Regions from separate parts of the Endozoicomonas sp. ALC013 genome, predicted to be linked through region 2. Evidence: predicted binding sites of a transcription regulator. Region 2 holds the regulator's gene; the other holds the start of a gene.

Region 1 (5,668 bases), on a different contig from region 2:
CCGCAAGTGTGGCGCAGACAGTGAAGTGAAGACCTGGGGTGATATTGGCCTGAGTGGATCCTGGCAGAACCGCTCTGTGCAGCTGTATGGACGTAACTCGGTATCCGGCACTTATGGCTACTTCAAGAAGAAGGCCCTGTGTAAGGGGGATTTTAAAAACAGTGTGAATGAGCAGCCAGGTTCCGCCTCGGTGGTTCAGTCGGTTTCTGCATCGCTGAACGGTATTGGCTATTCTGGTATTGGTTACAAAACCTCCAGTGTGAGAACCGTTGCACTGGCGAAGAAAGAAGGCCAGTCCTTTGTCGAGGCGACGCCGCTGAATGCGGTTGATGGCAGCTATCCTCTGTCACGTTTTCTGTACGTGTATGTGAACAAGCAGCCTAACAAGCCACTGTCTCCCCTTGAGCGCGAATTTGTTAAGTTGCTGCTCTCGAAACAGGGGCAGGAAGTGGTTGTGAAGGATGGTTATATCCCACTGCCAGGCAAGGTGGTTGATAAATACCTGGCTAAGCTCGGACTGGATAATACGACGATTGCCAGCAAGTAATGTGATTGCTGAGTGGAGATAAAGCCACTGTCTTCAGTGGCTTTATTTTTTGGTTAGCCCTTCAAAGGATACGCATTAATTACAGAATCATTGCCGCGATCCAGGCAAACAGGATCATGGGAATGTTGTAGTGCATAAACGTTGGAATAACGGTGTCACGGATATGGTCGTGCTGGCCATCCACATCCAGCCCGGCGGTTGGGCCAATGGTGGAGTCGGAGGCTGGAGAGCCTGCATCACCCAGCGCGCCGGATGCACCAACAAGCGCTGCGGTTGCCAGAGGTGAAAAGCCGAGGGCCAGCGCCAGTGGGACATAGAGCGTGGCAATAATGGGAATGGTTGAGAAGGAAGAACCAATGCCCATGGTGATCATCAATCCAACAAGCAGCATCAGCAATGCGGCCAGTGCCTTGCTGCCATAAACCAGCTCTTCAACCATGGCCACCAGGGCAGGAATATCCCCGGTTGTCCTGAGTACTTCGGCAAAGCCAGAGGCAGAGATCATGATAAATCCACACAGGGCCATCATTCTTACACCCCGGGCAAAGACATCATCCGCTTCCCGCCAGTGCACAATGCCGCCGAGGATCATCATCATAAAGCCTGTGGCTGCACCCATGGCCATGGAGTCGGTGAACAGTTGCACGCCGAGTGCCGCCGCAATGGATACCAGGGTAATCAGCACGGCCTTTGGCTCCATGGATGGCTGCTCTTCCTTAGCGGTTTTCAGGGCGCTCTCTGCAATGTGGTAGTGGCGGGGTTTACGGTAAGTCCAGAACACAGCCACAAGCAGACCAATAAACATGCCGAGTACCGGTAGAGCCATGGCCGATGGCATCAGGTCAGGGTCAATGTTCAAGCCATTATCGTTGAGGTTGCCCGCCAGGATCTGGGTCAGGTAGATATTGCCGAAACCAATGGGAACCAGCATATAGGTGGCGATCAGACCAAACGACAGGGTGCTTGCTACCGCCCTGCGGTCCAGCTGTAAGGAGCTGAAAACACCCAGTAGCGGTGGGATCAGAATAGGAATAAAGGCGATATGCACAGGGACCACATTCTGGGAGGCAAAGGCCATCAGCAGAATGCTTCCCAGGATTGAGATCCTCAGGCCAGCTGTTTTGTGGGTCTTGGCTACCCTCTGAATAATTCGATCGGCCAGCCACTGGGGAATCCCGGATGCGGATATAGCCATGGCGAAGGCACCCAGCATACCGTAGCTGATGGCGATGCTGGCACCACCCCCCAACCCTTCGGCAAAAGCGGACAGTGTGGCATCAAACCCCAGTCCACCGGCAAGACCTCCACCAATAGCCCCGAAAAAAAGGGCAAGTACAACGTTTACACGCAAGACACTCAAGGTCAGCATGATGGCAACAGCCAAAATGACAGCGTTCATAGTAATCCAGTTTTGTGTTCTTTTGAGTTATAAGCGGTTTGCGATACTTCAATCCACAGCATTATCCACAGCACGATCTATAACAGATCAGTCTATAGCAGATCAGTGCAGAGCTCGTCAGGAGCTGTCGCATTCCTTGATTGGTTGTGCCTTGAGCTCTTTTTTCTAGTTGTAAATTAATATATTACACATTGAGGCTAGAAGCTCAGGCGATAAAAGTAAATGTATTCGATCAGGGTCGAATCAGCCGTTCAATGGTGATGATGGTGTCGGTGGGCATGCAGGGAAGGGATCATGGAAAGGGCAGAGCTACACTGTTCTGATTGGGTGTCAATACCGGGTATTGTTAGCAGATTTCTGGGTAACATCGTTATTTTCTCTGATCATGATGCACTTTCAACAGGTCTGTAGGCTCGGTAATTCAGGCTTACAGCCGTTATTGGCAGCCACTAAATTACATTGATCTGTTGGCCCGGGCAATGATTTTTTCCCGGTGTCACATTACTGTCATATTGATTCTGTAAGTTACGGGCATGATTTAATCAGACTTGCGCCATGTATCAAAATTCGATGGATAACAGCCCGGGTATTGATTTCAATACACCGGCACTAAAAAAATATCGTTCCCTGCGCTTCTTGAAAGACCGTCTTGCCCGCTGGGGGGTTGCCTCCGGTGGTCTTGGCGTGATTGTGGCGATTCTCCTGATTTTCTTTTACCTCCTCTATGAGGTCCTGCCGCTATTTAACCGCGCTGAGATTACCCGGGTTGCTTCATACCCATCGGCCCTGACTTTTGTTGATGAGCCAGTTGCTACAAAAAAAGCGCCGATATTTCTCGCTGTTGAAGAGCAGGCCGAAGTGGCCATGCAAGCAGAGGCTTCCGGTAATCTGCGTTTTTTCTCCTCCCAGACCGGTGAATGGCTACAGAATGAGTTGCTGCCAATACCTGCGGGCAGTGAGGTGGTCAGGGTGGTCAGGGATGCTGCTGGTTCCAATCTGATGGCGGCCGGTCTTACCAAAGGTGAGGTCATACTGTTTGATCAGGGCTACAGGATTACCTGGCCAGATGACCGCCGGAAGATCACACCGGAAGTCAGCTACCCTTATGAGCGGCAGCCTTTTGCCATCAAGGACTTTTCGGCTCCGGTTGCACAACTGGCCATCAGTGACGGTGAGGAAAAGCTGTTGATGGCCGCCAGCAGCAATAACCAGCTGGTGATGGAGGTTGTCCATAAGGAAGCGGATTTTTTAACCGAGTCCATCACTGTTGAGCAGCAGTCCGTCGCCCTGCCGGTGATCAGCGGACTTTCTGCGCAGGGTGGCCTGGATATCCGCCAGTTGCTGATTGATCCGGAACAAACCTGGCTTTATGTCCTCAGCGGCAGCAATCAACTGACGGTGATCAATATCAGCGATATTGACCGTCCCTATATCCATGAGACGCTCAACCTGACCGCTAAGGGAGTGGAAGTTACCGCGATGACGTTTCTGTTGGGCGGGGTGTCCCTGCTGGTGGGTGACTCAGAAGGCAATATCGCCCAGTGGTTTATGGTTCGTGAAGATGGCCGTCTGAATTTGCACAATATTCGTTCTTTCAGCCTCGGCAGTGACCCCATCGACAAGATTGTTCCGGAGCATCGGCGCAAGGGCTTTCTGGCGTCGGATGTGAAGGGTCAGGTTGGTCTGTATTACACCACGGCAAACCGTTCTCTGCTGGTGGAGCCATTGGCTGCGGGTCGAATAGATCAAATGGTCGTAGCGCCAAGAGGCAATTATCTCATTCTGGCCAGCCAGGGTGAGACGCAATTCCTGAAAATCGACAATGAGCACCCGGAAATATCCTGGTCTGCCCTGTGGGGTAAAGTCTGGTATGAGTCTTACAATCAGCCGGATTACATCTGGCAGTCCTCGGCATCAAACAATGATTTCGAGCCCAAGCTGAGCCTGATGCCACTGTCGTTCGGGACGCTCAAGGCGGCGTTTTATGCCATGTTGCTGGCAGCGCCACTGGCCATTTGTGCGGCTATTTACACCGCCTACTTTATGGCTCCGGGCATGCGCAGAAAGGTAAAGCCGGTGATCGAGCTGATGGAGGCCCTGCCTACGGTCATTCTTGGTTTTCTTGCCGGGCTCTGGCTGGCCCCGCTGATTGAAAATCAGCTGGTGGGTATTTTTGCCCTGTTGCTCTTTGTGCCAGCGGGCATCCTGATGTTTGCTTTTGCCTGGGATGGCTTGCCTGCAACGATACGTCACCGGATTCCTGACGGTATGCAGGCCGGATTGCTGGTGCCCGTGGTATTACTCAGTGGTGCCCTGGCCATGTCGCTCAGTTCCAGTCTGGAACTCTGGCTGTTTGACGGTGATATGCGTACCTGGCTGACCACCGAGCTGGGCATTCCCTACGACCAGCGTAATGCCCTGGTGGTAGGACTGGCCATGGGTTTTGCCGTTATTCCAACCATATTTTCCATTGCGGAGGATGCGATATTCAGCGTACCCAGGCACCTGACCTATGGTTCCCTGGCGTTGGGAGCCACACCCTGGCAGACCCTGACCCGGGTGGTTCTTCTGACCGCCAGTCCGGGTATTTTCTCTGCGCTGATGATCGGTATGGGAAGGGCTGTGGGTGAAACCATGATCGTGCTGATGGCCACAGGGAATACGCCCATTATGGATGCCAATATCTTTGAGGGCATGCGGACGCTGGCGGCCAATATTGCGGTTGAGATGCCAGAGTCTGAAGTGGGCAGTAGCCATTACCGAATTCTCTTTCTGGCCGCACTGGTGCTGTTCCTGTTTACCTTTGTGGTGAACACGGCGGCGGAGATGGTGCGTCATCGACTTCGTAAGAAATACAGCTCGCTCTAAGAAGGGAAAGAGGATAAGAAATGACTATGAATAATTCCCTTCAAAGCCCCGGAAAACGCTCTGTTGGTGCATGGATTAACAGCGGTGCTCCCTGGGTCTGGCTAAATGCCGGTGCGGTTGCCATCAGTCTGGTTCTGGTGATCGGGCTGCTGGGGTTGATCGCTGTGCGCGGGCTGGGGCACTTCTGGCCGGGCCAGATTATGGTGGCTGATTACCAGCCTCCGGGGCAGGCCGTCCGAATGGTTGCCGGAGAGATTACTGACAGTGAAGAAGTCCCCGCAGCCCGTTTGGAGTCGTCCGGCCTTGAGGTGGTCAACGGCCAGGAGCTATATACCCGTGTTCTGTTGAAGCAGGGCAATCGGGACCTGAGTGGTGCTGACTTTGTCTGGATCGTCGATGAGTGGCTGAGTAATCGCCAGTACCCTGAAGACATCATGGTGCTTGAACGTCGTGAATGGGGCAATTTCTACGGCTTTCTGGAGTCTGTTCAGGAAGATGGTGTCACCGTTGCCAGTGGTGAATCGGCCTGGACCGTTTTCAATAAGCGTTTGGATCGGGCGCTCACGATTTATCAGGCAATCTACCAGATTGAAAAGCACGACATTGGCTCAATAAACGCCGCAATAGAACAGCTGCGTCTGGCCGAGCGTCGTCTGGAGCTGAGCGGTGATAGGGACCCTGTCCGTCAGGCAGAGATTCAGGCTGAGCGAAAACAGCTGAATCAGGAATATCAGCAACTGGAAAACCAGCTGGGCGATCTTTACCGGGCGTTCAACCGTGACAGCTTTGTGGCCAGAACCGTTGCTGGTCAAACCCTGGAACAGCCAATCAGTAAGGTGGTGCGTGCCTATCAG
Region 2 (5,668 bases):
CCATTAATTTTTGAACCACAAAGGACACAAAGAGCACAAAGGAAAAGAAAAGCTCTTCTTCGTGCTCTTTGTGTCCTTTGTGGTTCCCATTCAACATGATCCATATCGGAGTTATACAACTTATTCCTTTTGATCAAAAAAACAACCTGCCTGATTTTGGATTAATAAACTGACAGTTTTTACTATCAGTGATTCACATTATTTTTAAAATTTATATAATGGTACTTCCATCTAAAAAAATCTTGCTGTATAAAGTTCATCGAATTGAACATCTTTATTCCTAAGTAGGAAGTTCTATCAAGACCAAGGAGTCGTAGAGTAAATGAATATTTTTGAAGAAGTTCTGCATCGCCTCAGCAGCAAAACCCGTATTCGCTCACTGTTTAAAGATGTACACGCGGAAGATCTGGAGCGCATCATTTCCCGTCTGAACGATGTGCTGACTGAGAAGCAGGAAGCGCGTGCCAAAGACGAAGAGAAGCGTAAGAAGAAGCAGGAAAGCATTGAAGCCATCAAGCAGATTATGGCCGACCGTGGTGTTTCCATGAATGATCTGGGTGTGGGTAATCTGGAACCGGAAGAGACAGTACAGAAGCGTCGCAGAAACATTCAAAAGTACACTTTTGAATACGAGAACGAAGCGGGTGAGCGCATTAAGTGGGAAGGTGCCACTACTGGCCGTCTGCCACGTGATTTCCAGGCGTACCTGGAGCGTACTGGCAAGAAGCGTCTGGACTGCGCTCTGGAACAGATCGAAGAGTAAGTTTTATTCGCTCTGAATAAAAAAGGGTCTTGCAGACCCTTTTTTATTTTCTATTTTGGCAAATACGGCGTTAATATCATCATTTACCGGAAAGATCGTGTTCAACCGGCCTGCTATACGTTGACGACGTTGGCATGCTTGATTCTCGACAGGGGAAAGTGACATATAAAACGACTGCCTTTTCCCGGATGGCTACTGATACTGATACGACCTTCATGCCTTAATAACACATGTTTTACAATCGCCAGTCCAAGACCGGTCCCCCCTGTCGCATGACTGCGGCTCTTATCCACCCGGTAAAAACGCTCAGTCAGTCTTGGAATATGAACGGGGTCAATGCCAACACCATTGTCCTGAACCATCAGGTGTCCACCTTCCTGATCCTGCCACCACTTCACCTGCACCTTTCCTCCAGACGGGGTATAGCGGATAGCGTTATAAACCAGGTTAGAAAAGGCACTGCGCAGCTCCACGGCATCCCCCGTTAATAAGGCATCATCGTCGCATTCAAGTTGTAACTGGTGCTGATTTTCACCGCTCAATGCTTTGGCGTCGTTAACGATACCGGCAAGCAGAGACTTAAGCGTCACTGACTGACTTATTCTTTCCGGTTCCGTCGCTTCAAGCCGTGAAAGTAACAAAAGATCCTCAATCAGTCGCTGCATTCTGGTTGCCTGCTCCTGCATTTGACCAAGAGCACGATTAAAGATGGGCGGTGTATCCTGATTCATTGCCATACCGTCACTCATGGTCTCCAGATAACCGGAAATCACGGTTAGCGGTGTTCTCAATTCATGGGAAACATTGGCAACAAAATCGGTTCTCATGATTTCAAGCTGATGCAACCGGCTGACATCCCTGACCAATAGAAGTCGATTGCCCTGCCCATAAACGGTAATGGCTATTTGAAGCTGTCGGCTCTCATGCACCGGTGAATCGATCTTAATGGGCTCTTTGCCGTGGCTATTGTTCATATAGCGGGCAAATTTTGGATTTCTGACCAGGTTTGTCAGGAGCTGTCCCTGGTCATCGGGCATTTGCAGGCCCAGTAACTCTCCGGCGGCACGGTTCCACCACTCAAGGGAACCATTCTGGTCGGCCATGACGATTCCGTCGTTTAATGCTGCCGTTGAATCCTGTATGCGTTCTATCACGCTGGCAAGTCGCTGTTTTGAGCGGTTGTGTTTGCGCTGAATTCTATAAATACCGTCAAAGATCTCACCCCATACGCCTGTGCTTTCCGGGGGATCCAGCTCTTTGTGGGCAGCCTTATCAAGCCATATCAGCAATCGGTGCAGTTGCTGGTGGCTCCAGAGAAGGTAGAATAATGTGGCAAGAAAAAGCCCCAGAAAAATCCGGTCCGCCAGCCAGCCGACCAGCAGCCCGATGGCAAGCATTGACACTATTCGACCAGTAAACCAGGATCGGGCAGAGGTGGTCACAGGCAGTTCCGCAGTTTGTTGAGCTTATGGTGATTGATCCTGACCATCATTCTTATGTCATCAGGTGGTGATGAGGAAAACGTCACTGAAGCCATTTTCATTGAATTCCAGCATTCTACGCTTTAGTGGAAAAACGGTAGCCAGTACCTCTGACGGTTTGAATGTAATTCTCATAGCCACTGCCCAGCGCTTTTCTCAGGCGGCGAATATGGACATCCACCGTTCTCTCTTCAACATACACATTGCCACCCCAGACCTGGTCAAGCAACTGCCCACGGGAATAGGCTCGCTCCTGATGAGTCAGGAAGAACTGCAGCAGCCGGTATTCCGTTGGCCCCATTTCGGCCGGGTTGCCATCAATACTGACCCGGTGGCTGACAGGGTCCAGTTCCAGTCCTTTGACGACGATAGCCGACTGTTCGTCCATTCCATGAGTTCTGCGCAGTACGGCCTTAAGTCGGGCAGCGAGCTCGCGGGGGGAGAAAGGCTTGGTGATGTAATCATCCGCACCGGTTTCCAGCCCCTGGATTTTATGGTCTTCTTCCCCTTTGGCGGTCAACATAATGATCGGAATTTCTGCTGTCAGCTGGTCACGCTTAAGTCGTCTGGCCAGTTCGATACCCGAGATATCCGGTAGCATCCAGTCCAGAAGGATCAAATCGGGTCGGTTATCCACCACCAGTGAGTGCGCCTGCTTTGCATCAGCTGCTTCCAGGCACTGATAACCAGCCATTTCCAGCGCCATAGCGACCATTTCCCTGATGGGTGCTTCATCATCCACAATTAGAATTGTTTTGCCAGACATGAGAATACCCCGGGGTTGAATGAGAGAAGATTGCTTTGGTAACCGTTTATCTTTATGACAGGTATTACAGCGAGGGAATGTTACAGAAAAATGACGTTGAGGAAAATTTGATGGACTTTTTGCGGGTTGTCCAACCCATGAGTTACTGTTTTCCCGTCGTTGAAGTGATAAAGGGGAGGTGAAGGTTGAGCGCTTTCGGCTCAACCTTCAAATTCAGGTGTTTCAGTCAGTCATCACAGAGAACAGACCAGACCGAGAAATATGGCGGCACCAACCCAATGATTAGAAAGAAAGGCTTTGAAACAAGGATCCCTTTCACGGTTGCGGGTTAACCATTGCTGGTGGGTAAAACCTGCGGCGGCGGCAACAAGGCTGACATAGAATGGCCAGGCTAATTCCAGCTGTAAACCCAGCATCAGCAGGGCTATCAGGGTAAACGTCTGAAAACAGGCAATAATCAGATTATCCATTTCGCCAAATAAAATGGCGGTGGACTTAATGCCGATCTGCAGATCATCATCTCGGTCCACCATGGCATACTGGGTATCGTAGGCGACAGTCCATAACAGATTGGCGATAAACAACAGCCATGTCTGAGTGGTCAGTGTGTCGGCCTCGGCGGCAAATGCCATGGGGATGGACCAGCCAAATGCGGCACCCAATACCACTTGCGGCAGATACGTGTGTCGTTTGGCAAAAGGGTAGGCTGAGGCGAGTAGCAGGGCGGCAAAGGAGAGATAGATGGTCAGGGCATTGGTGGTCAACACCAGGAGAAAGGCCACGAAAAACAGGCTGGCGGCGTATATCAGGGCTTCTTTCGGGGTTATCTTTCCGGTCACCAACGGACGTTGCCGGGTTCGTTTTACATGACCATCAAAATGTCGGTCAGCATAGTCATTAACAACACAGCCAGCGCTGCGGGTCAGCACCACCCCAAGAATGAAAACCACCAGATTACCAACAGAGGGTATGCCTTCGGCCGCGAGCCAGAGCGCCCAGAGTGTTGGCCATAGCAGTAGATAAATGCCAATGGGGCGATCAAGGCGAGCCAGTTGAATAAAGTCTTTCCAGCGTGGTACGTGCTGATCCAGCAGCTCTGCACATTTATCAGCGCCTGTTATCGATTGTATAAATTTCATCTGCGCCCTTGGAGTTCTGTGTTTTGGAAATATAGTCAGGGCCTTCCAGCCGACACATGTTTTGCCGATAAAAAAATGAGCACAGGCTGCCATGTGTCCAATATCTATGTAGTCTTGTCGGCCTACCAGAGCAAATTGCTTATAGCGGGAGACTATCATGTTTACAGAAGACTTACGCCCTCTTCAAGAACAACTTTTCAATCACTCCATCTACCAGAAAATTAACAGTGTGGAGACGTTGTCGGCCTTTATGGAAGCTCATGTATTTGCTGTATGGGATTTTATGTCGCTGGCGAAAAGATTGCAGCTTGAGTTTACTTCCATGCAGCTACCCTGGGTGCCAGTTACGGATGCCCCGTCTGCCCGCTTCATTAATGAAATTATTCTCTATGAAGAGACGGATAAGGATCTTCATGGCACGCCCATGAGTCATCTGGAAATGTATCTCGCTGCCATGAATGAAGTATCCGCGGATACCAGCAAAATCGAACAGGTAATTTATAGCATCAAGACAGGGGTTCCCTGGCAGCAGGCCCTGGTGGTTGCTGAGGTACCGGAATACATTCAGGCATTTGTTTCGGATACGCTGAAGATCGCCCAGTATGGTTCGTTACCGGAAGTGGCCAGTTATTTTCTTTTCGGCCGTGAAGATGCCATTCCGCAGATGTTTTCTTCCCTGTTGAATCATTGGGAAATCCCCCCGGCGTCCGTTCCTGCCATGACCTACTACCTTGAGAGACATATTGACCTTGATGGGAATGAGCATGGCCCGGCAGCAGAGAACCTGCTGAAACAGTCTATAAATGGGGACAAAACTGCCGAAGCATCGGCCGTTGCCAAGGCGAAAGAGGCTATTTCAGCACGAATAAGATTTTGGGATGGTCTTGAGAAGCAATTGGACAAAGTTACCGCTGGACAGGGGGCTGTTGACAAAGCAGAGCCTATACTACCCGGTTTTATCTGAGACCTATGTACGGGACAAAACCTGAAGCAGGGTCTGAAATCCAATCTGATCATTTTTTGAACCTTCGTTTTTCAAAACCCTGCGGAGCATGTCTATTCCCAGTCTGAACAGAGCTTTGGCTGGCCGCATATGCTTATTCAGAGGGAGTTCTTTCGCTTCACCATAATGCCAGTGACCAGCAATCAAACACCAGGCAAATGTCAATGCAAGCATGCCCATTAGCTTTTCCATGCGGTCTAGATCCGTCATGTGGGTAGACTTAAGATCAAAGCCTCGACTTTTCAGGCAACCAAACAGCGTTTCTATCGACCAACGCTTAAAGTAGTCCTCAATCATGGTGTCTGGTTTCTGGGTTGCCACGACAATTAAAAGCCCCTTGATTGTGCGCCTTGCAGCAATATACAGATAAATACCTGAGACTTTGCGTTTGCTGTGCCAGGTCACTGTCTGGTCAAGCTTTATGTTCCAAAATAATTGTGCGGCTTTGATATTCTTGCCACAGTTACCCAGTACAGTAGTGCTTTCCTTGATTCGCAGTCGACAGACGATGCCCTG

The links. Region 2 encodes PhoB, which activates phosphate uptake and scavenging genes when phosphate is short. Its sites were predicted from a motif close to TGTCATANNNNTGTCANA; they were not measured.
Region 1: a site for PhoB is predicted at 2,441-2,458, ahead of ACO6V1_RS18515 (ABC transporter permease subunit). Genes of this name have one in related genera too.

The regions. Positions count from the first base shown of each region.
Region 1 is NZ_JBLYNS010000126.1:8,247-13,914, reverse strand. It holds gene ACO6V1_RS18525 (PstS family phosphate ABC transporter substrate-binding protein) at 1-547, shown strand, start outside; gene ACO6V1_RS18520 (Na+/H+ antiporter family protein) at 627-1,946, opposite strand; gene ACO6V1_RS18515 (ABC transporter permease subunit) at 2,502-4,814, shown strand; gene pstA (phosphate ABC transporter permease PstA) at 4,841-5,668, shown strand, end outside.
Region 2 is NZ_JBLYNS010000019.1:2,552-8,219, reverse strand. It holds gene ACO6V1_RS05945 (H-NS family nucleoid-associated regulatory protein) at 323-763, shown strand; gene phoR (phosphate regulon sensor histidine kinase PhoR) at 877-2,205, opposite strand; gene phoB (phosphate regulon transcriptional regulator PhoB) at 2,321-3,010, opposite strand; gene ubiA (4-hydroxybenzoate octaprenyltransferase) at 3,244-4,149, opposite strand; gene ACO6V1_RS05925 (DUF3050 domain-containing protein) at 4,307-5,113, shown strand; gene ACO6V1_RS05920 (transposase) at 5,117-5,668, opposite strand, start outside.